3 regions of the Paenibacillus sp. RC84 genome follow, and region 2 is predicted to be linked to each of the others. Evidence: riboswitches for the same ligand, from Rfam matches in the RefSeq annotation. Region 2 holds a riboswitch; each other region holds the start of a gene.
The links. Region 2 has a riboswitch for cyclic di-AMP ahead of ABH899_RS09860 (CAP domain-containing protein). Riboswitches for the same ligand answer to the same signal wherever they lie in the genome.

Region 1 (7,442 bases), on a different contig from region 2:
TTTTATCCAGAATGATCGTATTGATGTCACCGGCCGCTTCGACCGCTTTCCCCGACATCGCCAGGACGTTGAACTGGGTGACCCGGTCCATCCCCGCGATCCCGATTGCGGACAACAGGGCGCCGATCGTCGTCGGAATGAGGCAGACGAGCAGGGCGATCAGTACGGCCGTATCCAGCTCGACATTCACGAACCCCGCAATGGGCTTCAGCGTAACGACCACGATCAGAAAAATAAGCGTCAGCGTGATCAGCAGCGTGTTCAGCGCGATTTCGTTCGGCGTCTTCTGGCGGGACGCTCCCTCGACGAGGGAAATCATCCGGTCGATGAAAGATTCGCCGGGATCGCTCGTAATCCGTACCCGGATCGCGTCGCTCACGACCCGTGTGCCGCCCGTAACCGAGCTGAAGTCTCCGCCTGCTTCTTTAATGACCGGCGCGGATTCCCCCGTGATCGCCGATTCATCGACAGAGGCCAGACCCTCAATCACTTCGCCGTCGCCGGGAATCATTTCTCCTTGGGCGACGGTAACGATATCGCCCTTGCGAAGCTCCGTGGACGGAACGACTTTAATGCCGCTGCCGACCACTTTGTTAGCCTGGATTTCCTGCTTGGACTTCTTAAGCGAGTCCGCCTGGGCTTTCCCCCTGCCTTCCGCCAGCGCCTCGGCAAAGTTGGCGAACAGCACCGTGAAGAGCAGAATCAGAAACACCGTCAGGTTGAATCCGATCCGGTCCTGCGTTCCGAAGTAGCCGGGAAGTACCGTCATCAGAAGGACAATGAAGGTTCCGATTTCTACCACGAACATAACGGGATTTTTCATCATCGTAACCGGATTTAATTTAAGAAAGCTTTGCGCGACCGCCTGTCTGACGATATCTCCGCTCAGCATCGATTTTCGTTTCGCTTGAGAAGCATTTGAACTCATCCGTTTTCACCCCATCGTTTTTAACGCAATGTCAAATATTCGGCCACCGGACCGAGCGCGATTACCGGCAGGAAGGTGAGCGCCCCAATGATGACGACCGTACCTACCACGATTCCGGTAAACAAGGCATTGTCCGTACGGAACGTACCGATTGTTTCCGGGACCCACTGTTTACGGCCCAGGGAGCCGGCCACACCCAGAAGGGCAATGATCGACACGTAACGGCCTAGCAGCATCACAATTCCCGTGGAAATGTTCCAGAACGGCGTATTGTCTGCCAGCCCCTCGAAGCCGGAGCCGTTATTGGCCGCCGACGACGTGAACTCGTACAGCACCTGTGAGATTCCGTGGAATCCCGGATTGGTGACGGCTCCTTTGCCAAGCTCCGTCATGAAGGCGATCGCCGTCGGAGCCAGGATGATAAGCGGATGCGCCAGAATTGCAACGGCGATCAGTTTCATCTCGCGGGACTCGATTTTGCGTCCCAGAAACTCCGGGGTCCGGCCGACCATGAGGCCCGCCAGAAAGACCGCCAAAATCGCGTACATGAGCATATTGACCAGCCCGACTCCGTCCCCGCCGAATACGCAGTTCAGCATCATTTGAGCGAGCGGAACCATTCCGCCCAGCGGGGTGAGCGTGTCGTGCATATTGTTGACGGTTCCCGTCGTCGCCGCCGTCGTTACCGTAGTGAACAGCGCGGACTGGGCAATGCCGAACCGCACCTCTTTGCCTTCCATACTGCCGATGGACGAATCCGCGCCAAGGGCGTTCAAGGCAGGGTTACCGGCCTTTTCCGAGAAGAAAGCGACCGACAGAAAGACCAGGAACAAGGTCATCATCGCGGTGAAAATGACCCATCCCTGCTTCCGGTTCTTCGCAAACCGCCCGAAGGTATAGGTTAATGAGGCCGGAATGCACCACATGGACAGCATTTCGATCACGTTAGTCAGCGGAGACGGATTTTCAAACGGATGGGAAGAGTTCACCCCGAAGAAACCGCCGCCGTTCGTACCCAGATGCTTGATGGACACAAGCGAAGCTACCGGACCGATGGCGATTTGCTGCTCCCCGCCTTCAAGCGTCTTCGCGGCCACGGTCGGATCCAGCGTCTGCGGCACCTTCAGGCCGACAAGCACCAGCGCGACCACGATAGCCAGCGGCAGCAGCAGGCGGGTGTGTCCTTTTACAAAATCCGTAAAAAAGTTGCCGATGGTATTGCCTTTGGACGTCAGTCCGCGGATAAACGCAATCGCTACAACGATGCCCGTTACGGCGGACGTGAACATCATCATCATGATGACCGCCATCTGCGAGAAATAGGACAAGCCCGTTTCCCCGCTGTAGTGCTGCAAGTTGGTGTTCGTCATAAAGCTGATGATCGTATTAAACGACAGCGTCGCTTCCATATTGTCGATCCCGTTCGGGTTCAAAGGAAGAACACGCTGCAGACGGAGGATCAGATACCCGACCGCCACAAGCACAATGTTGGTCAGCACAAGGCTGCCCGCATACTTCTTCCACGTCATGCCGTTCTCGCTGCGGATACCCGCAAGCTTGTAAATGGGCCGTTCCAGCCAGCCGAACCATTTGTCCGTCCGGTTTCTCTCATTCGAAAAAACATGATAAATATAAGTCCCAAGCGGTTTCACCAGCAGGCAAAGCGCCGCGATTACGATTACGATTTGCACAATCTCCATGGATTCCTATCCTCCTCAACCAACTCCGCGCTAGTCGTTCACCGGCTGCCCGAAGGCGCCCTAAAATTTTTCGGGATGTATGAGCGCGTATATCAGATACAGGAAAAGCCCTGCCGTAAAAAGCGCGATGATCATCATGTACGGCCGCCTTCCGAGCCTTCCACGACATGGTCACACCAGGTCAGAAAACCGTAAAAGATGAGATAAATGACTGCCAGCAGCAGAATCATATAAAGGTCCGTCATGTGTGTCGGCTCCTTTCTTTCCTATTTATAGGTTCGTTTTATAGGTTCATTCATGATCGTTCGGACAGTGAATTTAAACGTCAGCGCAAAACTTCCTCGGGCACTTGGCCCGGTGCTGCTCCAAGCAGGAAAGAGACCTGACGGGTATTCGTATGCACCACATGGTCGGCGCCGAGCGCTTTATAAATCAACCGCGGTGTGGCATTCGTTTTCACCACGAAAATCGTTCCGGTTGTCCAGCTGCGGACCATCTGAAGATACCGGCAGCAGAGCGGCAGGCTGTCTTCGAAAAGATAAACGTCACCGATCGGAAGCTCGGGGACTTCCCAGGCTTCGTGGCGAACGGTGTCCACTTCCACGATGTGCCGGACTCCCAGCTTCTTCATCCGCTGTCCTTCTGCGGGGTTGTTCACAAGCGCCGCGAAGGGTCTGCGGTAAATATTCAGCAGTTTAATAAAGTTCTCGCCGGTGACATTCGGTGCGGAAACCAACGTATAGGTTTGGATCTTTCTCTCGTCCACTTTTTATCCCTCTTTCATGTTTTGGGCAGCAAAAAAAGAAGCCTGCGGAAGAGGAACTCTTCACGCGGCTTCTTGACGGTCACAGCCTAAAAAGACTATAGCCGAAGCGCGATAGCAGTCGCCTCTCTCGGTACGCTTACGAGGTTAGCTGTCGGATTCGGGCGTGAGAGTCGCCCTACCATGACGGCACGGATGCCGCTTCTGGATTCACCCCATGAGGACTGGCCGTCAGGCCTGCAAGTCCTCGTTGGTTCCCCCGTTTTCCGCTTCACACGGAAACTCAGCGATAAAAACGCATGTTCATTTGTTTGGCACATTTTTCATTTTCGGATGTTTTTGAACATAACAAAACCACAGCGAAACGAAGTCCCTGTGGTCGATGCCGATCACAAGCTTCTTCAACCCCTCCCGAACTCATGCGCTTACGAGGTTAGCTGTCGGATTCGGGCGGTGAGAGTCGCCCTACCTGATTGCCGGGTCCATGGGTTCCGGCGCTTCAGGATTCACCCCTGCAGACAAGGCTCCGGCTCTCACACCGGATCAATGCTGCGATGGTTCCCCCGCTTCCCCCGGATGGGGAAATTCAGCGAAAGCAAGAAACTGTTTTTTTCAATTGATGGAATGAATGTTACACCTCCGCACGTGCTTTGTAAAGATATGGGGAGATTGGTTTTAAACCGATTTAAGCCAAAGAAATCCCCTAATGCGCTTACATTTCTACTTTTTGTGCGCTAGCTTGTTAATACGTCGAAAATCTCACGTTTTTGAAAACGGTTTGGACATCCAGCCTCTTCCCACACCGGAAAAACCTGCTATACTACTTGTAAACGTTCCCATATTAACCAGTAAGGAGGCATGTTTATGAAAATCGGATGGAAATCAATCTTGCTCTGGGGGGTGATTTCCATTGTCGGCGCGTTCGCTTTCGGGCTTGTCGCACTTAATCGCGGGGAAACGATCAATGCCGCCTGGCTCGTTATCGCAGCCGTCAGCTGCTATGCGGTCGCCTACCGGTTCTACAGCCGTTTTCTCGCCCGCAAAGTCTTCGTGCTCGACGACAACCGGAAAACACCCGCAGAGCTGAATAACGACGGCAAGGACTATGTGCCGACGAACAAATGGGTGCTGTTCGGGCACCATTTCGCGGCCATCGCCGGCGCGGGTCCTCTCGTAGGCCCCGTACTTGCCGCCCAAATGGGCTATCTGCCCGGAACGCTGTGGATTATTCTCGGCGTTATTCTGGGAGGCGCCGTCCAGGACTTCGTGATTCTTTTCGCTTCAACTCGTAGAAACGGTAAATCGCTGGGCGATATGATCAAGGACGAAATCGGCAAGGTGACGGGCACGATTGCCATGCTCGGCATTCTGGGCATTATGATCATTCTTCTCGCCGTGCTCGGCCTCGTCGTCGTCAAAGCGCTGATCGGCAGTCCGTGGGGCATGTTCACGATTGCCGCCACCATTCCGATCGCCCTCCTGATGGGCGTGTACATGCGCTACATACGGCCCGGCCGGGTCGGGGAAGCATCGCTCATAGGCGTCGTGCTGCTCGTTCTGTCGCTGATCGGAGGCAAGTTCGTCGCCGAGAGCGCGTCGCTCGCGCCGCTCTTCTCCTTCAGCGGGGAAACCATCGCTCTGATGATGATCGCCTACGGCTTTTTCGCTTCGGTCATGCCGGTTTGGCTGCTTCTGGCGCCCCGCGACTATCTCAGCACGTTCCTGAAAGTCGGAACGATCATCGGACTGGCGCTGGGTATTATATTCGTTCTGCCGGATCTGTCCATGCCGGCCACGACCCGGTTCATCGACGGAACCGGTCCCGTTTTCGCCGGAAATTTGTTCCCGTTCCTGTTCATCACCATCGCCTGCGGCTCCGTATCGGGCTTCCATGCGCTGATCTCCTCCGGGACGACGCCCAAAATGCTGGAGCGCGAATCCCACGCGCGCCCGATCGGCTACGGCGCGATGCTGGTCGAATCGTTCGTCGCCATCATGGCGCTGATCGCCGCCTGCATCATCACGCCCGGCACCTACTTCGCGATTAACTCGTCGGCGGCGGCCCTGGGCGGTACCGATGTGGCGACCGCGGCGGCAACCATCACGAGCTGGGGCTTCACCATCACGCCCGAGCAGTTGACTACGCTGTCCAAGGATATCGGCGAGAGCACCATCCTCTCGCGGACGGGCGGCGCGCCGACCTTCGCCATCGGCATGGCGCAAATCTTGTCCGGCGTGATCGGCGGCAAAACGATGATGGCGTTCTGGTACCACTTCGCCATCCTGTTCGAAGCGTTGTTCATCCTGACAACGATCGACGCCGGTACCCGCGTGGGGCGTTTCCTCATCCAGGATCTGCTCGGCTATGCCAGCAAGTCGCTAGGGGATACCCGGTCCACGGTAGGCAATCTTATCGCTACGGCTCTCTGCGTGGCGGGCTGGGGCTATTTCCTCTACCAAGGCGTTGTGGACCCTCTGGGGGGCATCAACTCCTTGTGGGCGCTCTTCGGCATCGCCAACCAGATGCTGGCCGGCATCGCGCTTGTGCTGGGGACGACCATTTTGTTCAAAATGGGCAAAAAGGCGTACGCTTGGGTCACGCTCCTGCCCACAACGTGGCTGCTTATCGTGACCATGTCCGCAGGCTGGCAGAAGCTGTTCCACGAGAAAGCGAACATCGGCTTTCTTTCTCACGCCAAGCAGTTCCAGAGCGCGCTGGACAGCGGCAAAATCGTCGCTCCGGCCAAAACGGCCGCGCAGATGAAGCAGATCGTGATGAACGATTACATCGACGCGGCCTTGTGCGGATTTTTCATGATCGTGGTGCTGATCGTGTTTATCTCGGCCATCCGCGTCTGGCTGAAGGCGATTTCGAACAAACCGCTGGACCTTTACGAAGCCCCGTATATCCCGCGCAGCGGGCAGGGCAGATCCGAGGCGACGAAATATGTTTAAGCGCCTGAAACTCATCTGGAGCTACCGCAATCAGTTTATCCATCTGATGGTGGGCGTCCCCCACTACGAGACATATGTGGCTCATATGAAAAACGCCCACAAGGACCAGCCCGTCATGAGCCGTGCGGAGTTTTTCCGGCAGGCCCAGGACAACCGATATGACGCCAAGGACGGGAAAATCTCCCGCTGCTGCTAGGTGTTTGCGGCAGCACGCTACAGGAGCACGCTACGGTAGCACGCTACGGCAGCAAAAAAAACCAGCAGCCCTATGGGCCGCTGGTTTTTTCCTTTTCCCTCGCGTCTGCAGGGGAAGTTGTTTGCAAGGATCAGTGGATATCCTTTTTCTTAAATTGTCCGCCCTTCACGTCGTGAATATTGCCGACGGCAATAAAGGCGTTTTCGTCCCATTCTTCGACGATGGATTTCAGCTTCGCTTCTTCCAGACGCGTAATGACGGTGAAAATCACCTTCTTGTCGTCGCCGGTATAAGCGCCTTCCCCATGAAGGTAAGTCACGCCACGGCCCAGACGCTGAGTCAGCGCATCGCCGATTTCTTTATATTTTTCACTGATGATCCATACGGATTTCGACTGATCGAGACCTTCGATCGTCACATCAATCATTTTCATCGCAATGTAATACGCAATCAGGGAATACATCGCATGATCCCAACCGAACACGAACCCGGCGCTGCCGAGAATGAACAGGTTGATGAACAAGACGATTTCACCGACGGAAAACGGTGATTTTTTATTGATCAGAATAGCCACGATCTCCGTACCGTCAAGGGAACCGCCCGAACGGATAACGAGTCCGATCCCGACGCCGAGAATAACCCCGCCGAAAACGGCGGCCAGCAGCGGATCGATTGTGACAGCCGGTACCGGATGAAGAAGGGAAGTGCCGACTGACATTGCAATAACACCGAACAACGTCGAAATGGCGAACGTTTTACCGATTTGTTTGTAGCCCAAAAACAGGAACGGAAGATTCAAAAGGGTTAAGAAAATACCGAGAGGGAGATGGAAGAAGTGGGACAGCATAATCGAAATACCGGTGATACCGCCGTCGATAATATTGTTGGGAACGAGGAACA
Region 2 (7,442 bases):
GCCAGCCGTCAAGCTCGGCGAATTCGCCTTCAAGTTCGCCGGCACGGATACCGTCTTCTTCGGAGAAGTCCGATTTCGCGTAGAGAGCGTCTTTCTCTTCCATAATCTGAAAGAGGCGCGCATGGCCCATCATGACCGTTTTCAGAACATCGGTTTCATCGAATTCGTAGTGGTTCTGCTTCAGAACCGCCATACGCTCGCCCGGAGCGATATGAACGTCCCCTTTGTTGGGCTCGATTTCGCCGGACAAAATTTTCAGAAACGTGGATTTTCCCGCTCCGTTAGCGCCAATCAGGCCATAGCAGTTGCCGGGAGTAAATTTAATATTAACGTCTTCGAAAAGAGCGCGTTTGCCGTATCGAAGCGTTACATCCGTTACAGTGATCATAAGTGCGGTTAACCTGCCTTTTTGTAGAATCACGGCTTCTTCCAAGCCAATTCCTTTTAGTATACCATAAAAAAGGGCTCCCCGCTCGTAATTGCGGGAATGAGCTTACTTGCCGCGTTCGATTTCCTCCACGAGCTCCGAGAGGACGGTCCAGCGTTCCATCGCCTGCTCCAGCTCTTCACCGGCGGCGATCTCCTCGGCGTACAGCTCCTGTACGCGGCCGTAGTCGCTTCCGGCCTTCGCGATATCGCTCTTGATCCGCTCCAGCTTCTCTTCGAGCGCCGCGATGCGGTCTTCGATCGTATCCCATTCCTTCTGCTCGTTGAAGGAGAGTTTTTTCTTCTTCGCGCGTTCCCCGCCGGAGACCGCTCCGGTTGTGCCCGTGGATGGAGCCGATGATGCGGAGGCCTGGGTCCGGGCTTTTTCTTTGGCGTCGGGCTTAAGCTCGGAAGCTTCACGCTGCTGTTTGAGCTCCAGGTATTCGGAATACGTTCCGATATACGGTTCGATCTCTCCCTCGCCCGTAAACGAGAACAGATGGTCGGCGGTCCGGTCCAAGAAATAACGGTCATGGGATACCGTGATGACGGCCCCCGGAAACTGCTCCAGATAATCTTCCAGAATGGACAAGGTCTGAATATCCAGATCGTTCGTCGGCTCGTCGAGCAGCAGGACATTCGGCTCTCCCATCAGTGTACGCAGCAGATAGAGCCGGCGTTTCTCGCCCCCGGAAAGTTTCCCGATCGGCGTCCACTGGAGATTCGGCGGGAACAGGAATCTTTCCAGCATCTGCGCCGCCGTGATGCTCTCTCCGTCCTTCGTTCGGATGACCTCGGCCGCCTCCCGGACATACTCGATGACACGCTGCTTGTCATCCATCTCCACACTTTCTTGTGTGTAGTAGGCAAGCTTGACGGTGCTCCCCCGCTCGATTTCGCCGCTGTCCGGGCTAAGGCGTCCGGCAAGCATATTCAGCAGCGTCGATTTGCCGCTTCCGTTGCGGCCGATAATGCCGATCCGGTCGTCCGGCAGCACAATGTAGCTGAAATCATGGATGAGCTCACGGCCCTCGTAGCCTTTGCTCACCTGGTTGAGCTCGATGACTTTGCGGCCGAGGCGGCTGCCTGCCAGAGCCATATCGAGCTTTGCCGCAGGCCCGTCGACCTTGCGGTCGCGCAGCTCCTCCGCCCGTTCGACGCGGGCTTTCTGCTTCGTCGTGCGGGCTTTCGCGCCGCGGTGCAGCCAGGCAAGCTCTCTACGGAGCAGGTTGCGCCGCTTGTCTTCGCTGGAGGCTTCACGCTCCATGCGCTCGGCCTTTTTCTCCAGAAACGTCGTGTAATTGCCTTCATAGCTGTATATGCTGCCGCGATCGAGCTCCAGGATGCGGCTGGTCACGCGCTCCAGAAAATAGCGGTCGTGCGTGACGAGCAGCAGAGCGCCTTTCCATTTGCTTAGAAACTGCTCCAGCCAGTCCACCGTCTCGTTGTCGATGTGGTTGGTAGGCTCGTCGAGAATAAGCAGGTCGGCGGGCTGGATCAGTACGCGGGCCATCGCGACACGCTTCCGCTGGCCGCCGGACAGTTCGCCGACGGGCTTGCCGAATTCCGTGATGCCGAGCTTCGTCAGGACTGTCTTGGCCGTTGTGCCGGCCTCCCAAGCGTCCAGCTCGTCCATTCTCCCCTGCACCCGCATCAGCTTTTGCTGCGCTGCCTCGTCTTCGGGGCTGCTATCAAGAGCCGCGAGCGCCTGCTCGTAGTCGCGGAGCACTTTCATAAGCGGCGTTTCTCCATAGAAAACCTGCTCCAGAACCGTTGAACGTTCATCAAACTCCGGCTGTTGAGGCAAGTATTCCACTCTGAAATGATTGGAATGAACGATCGATCCGGAGTCCGGCGTTTCCAAACCGGCCAAAATTCTCAGCAGAGAAGACTTGCCGGTGCCGTTGACACCGATCAGACCGATCCGCTGTTTTTCCGAGATGGTAAACGATATGTCGTCGAAGAGAACTTTCTCTCCGTAAGTTTTTACTAGATGTTCGGCATGAATAATACTCATGAGTTCCTCCGTCCTTAAGCGCCGCGCCAAATGAATCCGGCTGCCCTCATGCCCGCCGTCGGGCGTAGGGATGAGACCAGCCGGATGTAGAATCGATTTCTTCGGATTTAAACCGGGCTGACCGGATTTTCCGGCTGTTCGGGGTCGCTCGCTGCCGCGGCCGGGTGCAGAATATATTGCAGCAGCAGAGAGGCCGTTCCCGCGATGGCGTCCACATGCGTGCGTTCCATGCCGTGGGAGGCATGAACGCCGGGGCCGATCAGCGCCGCACGGATGTTGCTGCCTCCGCGGAGCGCCGCCGAAGCGTCCGAACCATACTGCGGGTACACATCCACCACGTGGCGGATCCCGGAATGTTCCGCGAGGCGGATAAGCTGAGAGGTCATCGCGTAGTCGTAAGGGCCGCTGGAATCTTTTGCACAAATGGAGACGTCCTGCTCGGTGCAGGTCAGATCGTCCCCCATGGCTCCCATGTCGACGGCAAGGAGCTCATCAATGTCGGCCGGGATGTAGGAAGCCCCGTGGCCGACTTCCTCGTAAGTGGTCAATATGATTTTAACGGTACAGGCCGGTTCGATCAGCTCGTTCTTCAGAAGATCCATAAGAGCGAACAGCGCGGCCACGCTCGCTTTATCGTCGAGATGACGGGACTTGACATACCCGTTCTCCAGCATGCGGACCCGCGGCTCGAATGACACGAAATCCCCGACACGAATTCCCAGCTTCTGTACCTCTTCCTTGTTAAAAGCCAGTTCGTCCAGGCGAACTTCCATGTTCTCCTCGAGGCGCTTGTGGTCTCTCGCATCTGGAAAAACGTGAACCGAAGGCTTAGTCGTTAAAATGGTGCCTTCATAGCTGAGTCCCTGGCGCGTATGAACGCGGCAGTACTCGTTTTCGATGGCAGCCATCATAAAACCGCCCACCGACGTGAGGCGCAGACGCCCGTTGTCCTTGATGGACCGCACCATCGCCCCGAGCGTATCCACATGAGCCGAGAGCCCGATCGTGTAATCGCTCCGTTTGCCCGGAATCGTAATGATGCCGCAGCCTTTATTCGTCAGTTCCAGCTTGTAGCCCAGCTTCTCGGCTTCCGCCTTCACTTTATCCATAATGTGGTGGGTGTATCCGCTCGGGCTTGGCGTTTGCAAAAGCATGTCCAGCACTTCCAGCAGATACGTTCTGTTTACTTGCTCCATAAACTCAACCTCTCCTTTTCCATCCCGGTACGAGTAGTGTCGCTCTGCAAACGAAACCGTTCAAAGGTAAAGCTCTCCGCCTGACCGGCGGCCGGTTTCCGTTTCTGAGCGCTATGTAAAGGCTTGCTTCTACTTAATACCCCGAAAATCCCTCTATCATCAACCCTAAATGTCGCACATCCGCCGGATTCTATCTGTCCGGACGGTTTTGCCGAAAAAATTAACCGGTGAACTTCCTTTTAAAGATCTCACTTATTTACAATCTTGCAAATTCCCATAAAAAAGACTGTAAATTCCGGAATTTTACGCCAATTTGGCATGCCTTCAAAAGCGTTCTCTTACTGGTGATACTACACTGTTTCCCCGTTGTTTTCAAACGATAAACCCGTTTCCGGAAAAACAATCCGGCCGCGGCTGGAAAACTTTGTCCCGTGAAATCTAGCAAATCGCATGCTAGGATTAAAAGGCTTCTTCCGGGAGAGAGTGCAGAGCAGCGCATCATGCAGGCTCCTCTTCTCAGACAGAAAGCAAAAAAAAACAAGGCCGAAGCTTCTCCGGAAGCACGGGGGAACCCATTTTTGGGGTGAAGCCATGATGCTCATGGCCGGGTGATTGCTCTTTGACCCGAATCCGTCAGCTAACCTCGCAGGCCGAAAAAAGGAGAGATTTTACTTTGAAATCTATCAAAAAAGCAACTCTCGTTGGTGTTTTTGCTCTTACGTCCGTTTTCGGAGCAGGCGCCGCATCCGCATCCGCCGAGCCGTGCAACGTTTCCGGCGGGGACACACTCGCGACCCTTTCGAACAAATACGGCATTGATCTCGCCTCTCTTCTTACATCGAATCCGCAGTTGAAAAATTCGAATTTCATTTGGAAAGGCATGCAGATCGTCGTACCGGCAGCGCCTCCCGCTGCGGAAAAACCGTCTGCCGAGGCACCGGCCGCGCCAACCGCGCCCGAAAAGAAACCGGAAGCCCAGAAACCTTCTGCACCACCGGCAAAACCGAGCAAGCCCGCTCCGGAAACTCAGGCACCCGTAAACACGCCGAAACCGACAACCAAGCCGTCCGCACCTGTCGCGACTCCGGCACCGAAACCGGCTGAAAAACCGGCCGCTTCCCAATCGGAATTCGCGGATCAGGTCGTAACGCTGGTGAACCAAGAACGTGCCAAAGCGGGATTAAAACCGCTCGCTTCCGACAGCGCGCTTGCCGCGATGGCATTGGACAAAGCGAAGGATATGTATACAAACAACTATTTCGATCACAACTCTCCGACGTACGGATCTCCATTTGATATGATGAAATCTTATGGCATCTCCTATACGTATGCAGGCGAAAACATCGCCAAAGGACAGCGCACTCCTCAAGATGTGATGAACTCGTGGATGAACAGCCAGGGTCACCGTGAAAACATTTTGAGCCCGAACTTTACGAAAATCGGAGTCGCTTACTATAACGGCGAATGGGTTCAAGAGTTTATCGCGAACTAATTCGATTTTGCAAATGCACGAATGCGAATATACAATTTAAGGCTATAATTTGATCCTACAATTCAATCTAATGCAGCTTTGAAAAGCGGCCCGTTCCTGACCCGGAACCGGCCGCTTTTTTTGCGAAAAAACTGGGGGCTAGGGGCCTAGTGCTCCGGGTAGAAGTAAGGAGTCATAATACAGAAGGCGTGGGGGAAACTAAGTGGGACGATTGCTGGACGATTTATTGAAGTAAGGCATCGGGTAATCCTTCGGCAACCTTAAGATAAGGGAATTCTACAGTAGAGCTTTATGCTGTTGTGATACTTCAGATGGCGTTGCAGTGGCATTGCGCTAGTCGGAAAGAGGCTTCCGGCGTTGAATGACATCGGTACGTAGGAATCCGCTCACCTAGAGATGATGGCAGCCATGACTTTCACATCGAGTGTTTTGCCGGCGGCTGCACCATAAAAAGAACCTGCCGCGAAAAACGGCAAGTTCTTACGAGTGTTACCTGATTTTTTTCGAATAGATTAGCTTTCAAAGTCTACGCAGGGAGCGACGCCGTCTTTGGCTTCGCCCATATAGGCGAGCACATCCTGGTGGACGGGGTGCACATTATAAGCTTTGAGATCTTCAAGCGAGTTAAACTTCGTAATCAAAGCCAAGTCATAAGAACGTTCGGAATGGATCACATCCGCGCCCACTTCGATATGCAGCAGTTCGGAAATTTTGCCTTCCATGTTCTGCAGCTTGGCTCTTGCTTGTTCGACGGACTCCGGGCTGCGGTCTTTAAGCTTGAAAAACACGACATGTGTAATCATTGGACATTCTCCTCTTTCCCGTTTCTTCAATAACCCGTCCCATTATACCATTATCGTTCCACGACAGGAACCGGTCAGCCGAATCGGAAGGTAAATTCGGTGTGAATGATCCGCACCACATCCCCGTCTTTCAAAGCGACCATTTGATAAGGAACGAGCATCCCGTCGTTTAGAAACGTACCGTTTCGCGAACCGAGGTCTTTGACCGCATAACCTTCAGGTGTCCGCAAAAATTGCGCGTGAATCCGCGAGATTCCGAGTACATCTTCGATATAGTCGGCATCTCCTACCCCTCGCCCGATAATAAAAGAATCCGCGTCGAGCAGAATCGTTTCCTTCCGGCCTTCCCGCATCACTTGGAGCACGGGATGGCGGAACTTCGCATGCGGCGGGGCTGACTCAGCGCCGAGATAAACGGTTTCATCCGCGTTGTTCACCGCTGATAGCGGCGGAGCCAGAAGCGTCGTACGTTCGCCCAGTCCGGCGTAGTACTGCTCGAGCGACACCGGCTCCTGTTCCGCCGCAGGCGGATACGGGCTGCTGCCGGAGGGTGCCGCTTCTTTCAACTGGCTGCTGCGTCGGCCCGGAAGGCCGATTGCCAGCAGTACGTAAGCGGCATCTAGCACCAGCAGCGTCGCTCCGCTGCTGATGTACAGCAGCGGGGGCCCGGGCGCGCTGAAATAAGCGTTCCAGATCATCCCGATGATCAGGAATGCGCCTCCCAGCGCGAGGATTTTGCCGCGGGACCCGGGAAGCGGTCCCGCGGAGGCAGCCGCTCCGGCGAGCGCGGCTTGCGGCTGCGGCGCGGCGTGAGGCGGCGGCGGGTGCCCTGCCGCCTGCATGCCGGAGCCGGTCTGCCGCCGGCTGAGCGGCACAGCCGCAGCAGGCTGCGGCGCGGTTTGCGCAACAACCGCAGCAGGTTGGGTTTGCGCCGCAGCGATTGGAGCTGCAGTTGGCGGTGAGGCGGTACGCGGAGCTGTCGTACGGAGAACAGTCTCTCCGGTGCCGGTGGGATTTACCTCAGCGCTCGCGGAAAAGCGGGTTCCGGCTCCGGAAGCGGCTGCGGATGAACCTACTGCAAAGGATGCCGGAGTCAAATCGGGACCCGCATCGGAAGCGGCCTTGTTCGGCGAGACCGGATGCGCATAGCTCAAAGCGGCAGAAGCAGAAGCCGTATGGTTTCCTTCGACAGGCACAGGATAATCGGAGCCGTCCGCAGTAATTTGTTGACGTCTTCGGATAAACTTCTCTGCTGCACCCCGCGGCTTGGGATCTGTAATGCTTTCACCCACAAGCTTATGAGGCGACCCAATCCTGTCTTGGGACATGTGTGCGCTCTCTCTTCGCAAAAGCCCCTCATCAACATCGTTACTCTCTCTGTGAAGCTGTAGCGGTTCCGTTACAGGAATATCTTGCGCTCGCTTCTGCAAAACAGAAAACGCATAAACGCTCCGCTCACAGAAACGTGCAGGGTCCTGCATTTCCGAGTCCGGTACGGTTGAAGTTCG
Region 3 (7,442 bases), on a different contig from region 2:
ATGGCTATGCAGATCATGCTGCTGTTTATCGTCATCACGCTGGCCCGCCGCGTTATCGAGCCCAAAATTTTAAGCAACTCGGTCGGAATTAGCGCGCTTGCGGCCATGGTTTCCTTATACATCGGGTTCGAGTTGATGGGTGTGGCCGGCATGTTCCTGGGCCCGCTGATTGTCATTCTCTTTCAAACGATGCGGCAGGTCGGACTGCTGCAATTCAAGATTAACCTGGATTAGAAGGTCTGTTTGGTGTACAAAAGCCTGTCGTCCCGAGCTTGCGCTCCGGACGACAGGCTTTTTTGGATGACGGCCCGTAGAGATCAAGCTGCCGTCCAATAAAAATGTACACTACGAACCATCCGAAGTATCCTTGGCGAAGCTTTAACGGAGTACGGCTTCCGCCCTCGTTCAGTTCGCCGCCTGATCGCGGTCCGCCGTGACGTCGAACTCACGGACCATGACCCACTCCGTCTGGGCCGCGCTGCTTTTCAGCCGGACAAAGTGAGCGCGGAAGGGCGCGGCGGGAGTGAAATCAATTTCCCGCTGCTCCGTAAATTCCGCGAGCTTCGTCCAGCTGAGGCCGTTCAGCGAAGCTTCCAGAGAAGCGCTGCGGATGAGGTCGCCTGCCTGCGGAGCTGCCGGATCGGGATGGCCCAGGCTGATGCGGACCCGGCGTACCTGTGCCGGCTGCCCCAGGTTTACGCCCACGTAATCTCCGGATTGCGGGGCTCTGCCGCTCCAGAAATACGTATCCGCCCTGCCGTCGGTCATGTTTGCGAGCACGTTGCTTTCCCAGGCGGGAAGTGTGCTGATCGGGTCGGTGAACCCGCGGTTCTCACGCCACCGGACATACATCTCGTAGGCTGACGTGACCCGCTGTAGGAACGGCTCCATAACTCCGTCGGCCGAAACCTTTTTGTTGGGGACCGGGTAGATTCCGTTTTCGACTGAAATGGTTACACTCCCGTCACGGATGTCCACTTTAGCGCCTACTATCGTCATGCTTTTCAACCATTCTCTGTCTTGGCCCGAGTGAAGGCTGAGTACGTAGCCGTCGGCGGGAATGACCGAGTTATTGCCGCCTTCCCGGATGATGCGCCCGTTCACGACCGTCACCTCGTAGCCCCACTCGTTCGTCCCGGTCCTTGCCCCATATACCGATGTATACCGGATAAGCTCGGATTCACCCCGCTCACGATTTTCGCCGTCGATACGGCGTGAGCCTGTTCTCGGATCCGTTACCTCGATGTCGACGGTATCCTGCGTGAGAACGGCGGCGTAGGCGGAGTACCGGGCATCGGCCTCTTCATCACTGCCCAGCATCATCGCCAGAAGCAGGGAAACGGCGGATTCACCGGCTTTTCCGTAAAAGTCGATTTTTTTCAGCCAGTCCGCCGTTTCCCTTACGAAATCGGGATTGTGCATTTGACTCAAACGTGAGGCTGCCCTGCGCATAGAGCCGAAGTAGGCGATCAAACGAGCGGCAGCTTTCTCCGGTGTGCCTTTCTCGAAATCTTCCCAGAAAGCCGCAAGAAGAGCTGTGAGCTTCGGAGATTCACCGGCGTGGACGGCGGAGGATAAATGATTTTCCGCCAAAATGCGCAGTTCCTTATACAGAGGCCCGCCGAATTCCTTCAGAGATCTTTCCCAGGATTCCCAGAGTTTATAGGCACCGGGCTTCCAGGCATACTCGGCTGAAGTGAACAAAGCAAGCAAAGAGGCCTGCAAATGCTCCATCGGATTGGACAAATAGCCGAATTGGCCGTGCTTGTGCAGCTCGGCGTCTCTGCCCTCCAAGGGCCCGAGAAACAGCTTCTCCCGCACATAATCCGTCACCGGGTAGTTATCCCACAAGAGCATATCGTGATTGAACACCTTGTGAATCCGCTCGGCCTCCCCGGAAGTGATAACCGCCGGAGCGATGCCGATCCCCGTCCAGCAGATGAGGATGCCCGGATCTACCAATTCGGCAAAGCGTTTCCGGTAAGGGCTGGAGCCGTCCTGATAATATTCGGTCGGCGCCGTAATGAGCCTGGAGGCGCCGGGATGCGCTTGCACGAACTCGCGGTTGAACCGGTTTAGCAGATAAGCCTGCGCAGCCGCAGCGGGGCTCTCGTCCCCGCCGAACTTCTGTACATCGTCCGCACAGTTGGGATTCTGGAAAATATCATCCATAAGCAGAGAGAAATGGCGGACTCCGAGCGTCCACATCTGGCTCGCTTTGGCAGCCAGCTTCTGAAATTCCTCGTTCGACGAGAAACAGATATCGAGCCCGGGCGAGAGCGCGTAAACGAAGCGGACACCGGCTTTTTCGGCCGCATCCACATACCTGCGGATATGGCGGAGCTCTTCCTCCGGGTACGGCTCCCGCCAGCGTCCGCGCAGGTACGGATCATCTTTCGGAGCGTATAGGTACGTGTTCATTTTATGATCGCCGAGGAAAGCGATCAGATTGACCCGGTCGTCCGGAGACCACGGACCGCCGTAGAACCCTTCCACAACGCCCCTTACGGGGAACGCGGGGAAGTCCCGGATCGTGACAGCCGGCACAGCGGCCATCATCGGGCCTTTGCGGATGAGCTGCTTAAGCGTGCGGACCGCATAAAGGGTGCCGGTATGATCCGCGCCCGCCAGCACGATCATGCTGCCGCCGCGTTTGCTGCGCCGCGCCGCAAGGGTGTAGCCCTCTTCGGGAATTCCGAGGGGGTCGCCGCTGCGCCGGCTCCGGAATTCCCGCTGTACGGCGGGATCGGCCGGCAGCTTGCCGATATAGACGGCCAGAGGCATTTTGGCGGCGGAATGCCAGTCCTTGCACGGAACGACGCGCTTGACGCCGGACCCGATAAGCAGACTCCGCAGCTCCAGCAGAGCTTCGGGGGACGTATCCGCGCCTGCCAGGATTCCGGCGGTTGCATACAAAGGGACGGTGTACCCGCTGTATTCCACCTGCTGTGGGGGCGGGGTCAGAAAGGGAGCTTTCAGATGATGTGTCATGCCATCTCACTCCTTTTTTTAAAGGGGAAAAGGCTTCCCCGGATCGTCTCTCTTTCTATCATAGGATATTCATAGAGACGGTAGAGATGACAATCTTGCGGATTATTCCGCTTTTATTTCGTAAATCTGGGCGGATGCCCATACCATCCCTGGGCGGATGCCATATGGTATTGCAGAGCCACACCATTACCGGTTACAAGGAGGAAGCGCATTGTATCCTGAAGTCCGCATGTATCATCCTTTCGTGGGGCCGTTCGACCCCTGCCCGCCGAAGCTCGTCAAAACGTATGTAACTCCGCCGAACCTGTTCATCAAGTTCCAGCCCATGTGCCTGCCGCAGTTTAGCCCTTACGAGGCTTTGAGGCTCGGTACCCTTTGGCCGGAGCTGTACAGCAGCTACGAATCCAAGTGCTAACCCGGTCCGAAATCGAAAGAGAGGGGAACGACAACCGTATGCACAAACAACTGGATGAAAATTATTACCGGCTTCTGCACGACCTGCAAGCGGCCGATTTCGTACTGGTCGAACTGACCTTGTATCTGGACACTCATCCCGAAGATGGCAACGCTCTGCAGCAGTTCAATGAATTTTCCCAAAAACGGAAGCAAATCGCGCTGGAATATGAGTGTTTGTACGGACCGCTTCTGCAGTACGGGCAAAATGCGCTGCCGCAGCAGACTTGGGAGTGGGCCGAAGCTCCCTGGCCTTGGCAGGTGTGACATGTGTAGAGGAAACTGTATGAACGGCCTGGACGGAAGAACAAGCACGGTTGTGCTTAAGGAGACGGGGGATTCCGATGTGGATTTACGAGAAGAAATTGCAGTATCCGGTTCGTGTAAGCAAATGCGATCCGCACATGGCCAAACTTCTGATCGAGCAGTACGGGGGTGCGGACGGGGAACTTGCTGCCGCGCTGCGTTACTTGAACCAGCGTTACACCATTCCGGACAAAGTAATCGGGGTACTGAATGATATCGGGACAGAAGAATTCGCTCACCTAGAGATGATTGCGACGATGATCTACAAGCTTACGAAAGACGCTACTCCCGACCAGCTAAAAGCCGCGGGCCTGGGCGAATATTACGTCAACCACGATTCGGCTTTGTATTACCAAAATGCGGCTGGCACACCGTGGACGGCAGCCTACATTCAAGCCAAGGGCGATCCCATCGCCGACCTTTACGAAGATATCGCGGCGGAAGAAAAGGCGCGCGCCACCTATCAGTGGCTCATTGACCTGACGGACGACGTCGATCTCCAGGATGGGCTGAAATTCCTGCGTGAACGTGAGATCATCCATTCGATGCGTTTCCGCGAAGCGGTAGAAATTCTTAAAGACGAAAGGGCGGCCCAGAAAATTTTCTAGCGGTCTGGACAAAAAGACGGGGAAACCCGTCTTTTTTCGGCAATTTTTAAGATAACCGAGCCGACGATTTCAATAGATATGGAAAAATTGAATAAGATTACTAATTTTTCCGGAACGTTTCCCCTTCTGAAGGTGTCTTACTTATATAAAGGTTACAAGTAAACAGTCGTTTAATGGCGCAGGTCTTATAGGAGCGGCTGTTAGGAGCCGGACATTGGCAAAAATGATGTCGTATTTACGAAAAATCTTAAAAAGTTCGTCAGCTTTTCGTAAAAATACCACATTTTACCTATAAGTATGATAAAATGGAATAAGTTAGCAAGAATTTAAGAGCGAAACCTATAGGTTGGAATAAGGAGGAGGCTGCTATTATGGGGATCACATTAAGTCTGCTGATCGGCATGTTAGTTCTTTTAGCGGCATCATTAGGTCTGCGCAAACCGAAGGAATTCGACCGGTCCGATTACGTGCCGTTTCGTCCTTTCGATGATATTTACGAGGGGAAGAAGAGGCCGACTGTAGAATCGGTACAAAGCCAGGCAGCCGTGAAAATAGAAGAAAAGCCGAGAGAAAGGAAACGAATCGCCAAATAAAGGTTTCCTCCTATGGGATGAATTTCCTGGATATATGGTGAAGAAACAATGCCTTTTATGAGAAACGCATGAGAATTACATAAGCTGATTGTGAGAATGGCGTTAATTTTCTCTCTGGGGTTTTTCCGGCCGAAAAGGCGGGGCAGGATCAAATAGGCTTGATGGAACAGCTTTTTACAGCAGGTTCACCGGTGGATTAAAAAAATGAAAAGGTTGTTTTTTGCCAATTTGTGTGTGTTTGTTTCTAAAGATGTATGTGATAGCTTGTGTAGAGAGCCGAAACTTCTTCCGTTTCCCGGATTTACCAGGAGTGGATGAGGTGCGGGGGATGATTTATTTCGGAACCGTATGTGTATGACTGCGGCGTCCGATAGGGGTGAATCGCTGGCAGCAGCGTGGGCGACTTCTCAGTCCGAACCCGACAACTAACCTCGTAGGCAATACCGAGAAGGAGCGTACATCAACTATGGCTTTAAAGCATCATTGGAAAAAAACATGCGCTACTCTGCTGCTAGGCGCAGTGGTGGCGGCATCTTCCGCATTCCAGTCGCAGGCGGCTGAAACGGAAGCGGCTAAAAACGACGGCCTGTTGTATTGGAAACTGGCTAAATCTTATCAGGAGATTGCAGCCGGTATGACCGGTACCGTAGGACAAGCAGCCGATTCGGAGCTTACCCAATCTTTGGTGACACCGGAAAATCAAACCCTGGTGCTTTCCGAGCCAAATTCCATGTGGAACTTCGCTTCCCAAATGAATATGGACGTTCTTGACCTCTTATCGTTAAATCCCGATGCGGATCCGCTTAGCCTGCCGGCAGGCAGCGAGCTGAAAATTGTGGGGGAAGCGGCCCTCGAGCAGCTTAAAGCTTTAAAAGCGAAGGTAAAAGTCCCGGCCCAGGCACCGGCCAAAGTTCAGCTTGCATCGGCCTCGCCAAGTCAGACGGACTCCATAAAACCTTCGGAGGCTCTTCAAAAGAGCGGCAAACCGCAGGCTCCCGAACCGAAAAAAACCGCGGAGAAGAAGGCCGTTAAGAAACCGGCTGCCCAAGCGGCATCGGCTTCCACAAAATCCGGCCAGACGCTGACAACCGCGGCGGGTAAACAGGTTCAATACAAAAAAGCGCTGAATATCAAGGCATCGGCCTATTCCGCTGACCCGAGCGAGAACGGCGGATATGCCGGCATCGACTACTACGGCAACAAACTGACCGTCGGCACGATCGCGGTCGATCCGAAAGTAATTCCGCTCGGCTCCACCGTATATGTAACGGGTTATGCTTTCCCGGGCCTTCCGGCCAAGGGAATGATCGCCAAAGCGACGGACATCGGCGGCGCGATCAAAGGCAACCGGATCGATATTTTCGTTCCGGGCTCCAAAGATAAAGTAAACAACTTTGGCTATCAAAGTGTGAAAGTATACATTCTTAAATAACCATTAGCCGGAAAGAAGGCGGGAGCGAATGCTCCCGTCTTTTGTGCGTTACAAATCCTTGGAAATTCCCAGTAGTTCCGGAATCGTGACCAGCTTGTATCCGCTCGATTTCAAGGAACGGATCAGATCGGGAAGGGCCGTGACCGTACCGCTGAGATCGTGCTTGTCGTTTCCTCCCGCGCTGTGCTGCAGAATAACTGAACCGGCCCGGGCGTTGTCCACAATATTGTGGTATACCTGCTTGCCGGGTAGTCCTTTCCAGTCGAGGGAATCCACGTCCCAGTTCACGGCCAGCAGGTGATGATCGGACATCCAGCGCACCTGCTCTTCATTGATGGCTCCGTAAGGAGGCCGCACCAATCTGGGCGTATAACCGGTCAACGGTTTGATGACCTCTTGGGTGCGCATAATTTGCGAAGAAAATTCCGAGGCGGTCAGTTTGGGCATGAAAGGATGGCTGTACGAGTGGTTGCCCACGACATGACCCTCCCGCACCATCCGGCGGATAATCTCGGGATGTGCCTGAGCGCGGCTTCCGATCACGAAAAAGGTCGCTTTCACCTGATGCTTTTTCAGAATATCGAGCACTTGCGGGGTATATTTGAGATCGGGCCCGTCATCAAACGTGAGCGCGATTTTTTTTCCTTGGGAGGTTCCTCTCATCCGGAAAACCGCCGGGTATTTGTGATGAATCTCGGCTAAGCTTAGCTTCCGCTGCTCCGTTTTCTGAAGGGCGTTCGCTTCCTGATGATGCTTCTGAACGGGAACGTCTTTTTTTTTCGGCTCCGGTTTGGGAGCGGCAGCGGTTTTAAGTTTTTTTACGGGCACGGGAGGCGCAGGAGCCGGAGCTGTCGGTGATACCGAAGGAGCGGCAGCGGTTTTTTCCTTGATCGTCGGAATTTTCGCAGGCTGGAATTTGGCTGGACCGGGTACGGATGACGGACCTGGATCTTCGCTTAGAGTGTGCGGGATAAAACGGTTTTCGTCCAGCCGGGAAGAGGCCGATCCCTCGCCGGGCAGCTTTGCCGGAGAGCATGCGGAGACGAAGGCCAGCAAAAT

Region 1: another riboswitch for cyclic di-AMP. It lies ahead of ABH899_RS19550 (hypothetical protein); the one in region 2 lies ahead of ABH899_RS09860 (CAP domain-containing protein).
Region 3: another riboswitch for cyclic di-AMP. It lies ahead of ABH899_RS05205 (3D domain-containing protein); the one in region 2 lies ahead of ABH899_RS09860 (CAP domain-containing protein).

The regions. Positions count from the first base shown of each region.
Region 1 covers NZ_JBGBYL010000008.1:301,919-309,360, reverse strand. The annotation lists gene kdpB (potassium-transporting ATPase subunit KdpB) at 1-928, opposite strand, end outside; gene kdpA (potassium-transporting ATPase subunit KdpA) at 949-2,628, opposite strand; gene kdpF (K(+)-transporting ATPase subunit F) at 2,689-2,763, opposite strand; gene ABH899_RS19550 (hypothetical protein) at 2,954-3,394, opposite strand; cyclic di-AMP (ydaO/yuaA leader) riboswitch at 3,512-3,690, opposite strand; cyclic di-AMP (ydaO/yuaA leader) riboswitch at 3,799-3,993, opposite strand; gene ABH899_RS19545 (carbon starvation CstA family protein) at 4,256-6,346, shown strand; gene ABH899_RS19540 (YbdD/YjiX family protein) at 6,339-6,542, shown strand; gene ABH899_RS19535 (YitT family protein) at 6,673-7,442, opposite strand, start outside.
Region 2 covers NZ_JBGBYL010000003.1:543,182-550,623, reverse strand. The annotation lists gene ABH899_RS09875 (ABC-F family ATP-binding cassette domain-containing protein) at 1-388, opposite strand, end outside; gene ABH899_RS09870 (ABC-F family ATP-binding cassette domain-containing protein) at 494-2,443, opposite strand; gene ABH899_RS09865 (M42 family metallopeptidase) at 2,551-3,639, opposite strand; cyclic di-AMP (ydaO/yuaA leader) riboswitch at 4,171-4,306, shown strand; gene ABH899_RS09860 (CAP domain-containing protein) at 4,313-5,131, shown strand; gene ABH899_RS09855 (Dabb family protein) at 5,644-5,934, opposite strand; gene ABH899_RS28590 (FHA domain-containing protein) at 6,009-7,262, opposite strand.
Region 3 covers NZ_JBGBYL010000002.1:327,373-334,814, forward strand. The annotation lists gene ytvI (sporulation integral membrane protein YtvI) at 1-234, shown strand, start outside; gene ABH899_RS05180 (glycoside hydrolase family 84 protein) at 406-2,991, opposite strand; gene ABH899_RS05185 (spore coat associated protein CotJA) at 3,221-3,406, shown strand; gene ABH899_RS05190 (spore coat protein CotJB) at 3,445-3,711, shown strand; gene ABH899_RS05195 (manganese catalase family protein) at 3,789-4,358, shown strand; gene ABH899_RS05200 (hypothetical protein) at 4,730-4,951, shown strand; cyclic di-AMP (ydaO/yuaA leader) riboswitch at 5,216-5,406, shown strand; gene ABH899_RS05205 (3D domain-containing protein) at 5,418-6,383, shown strand; gene ABH899_RS05210 (polysaccharide deacetylase family protein) at 6,432-7,442, opposite strand, start outside.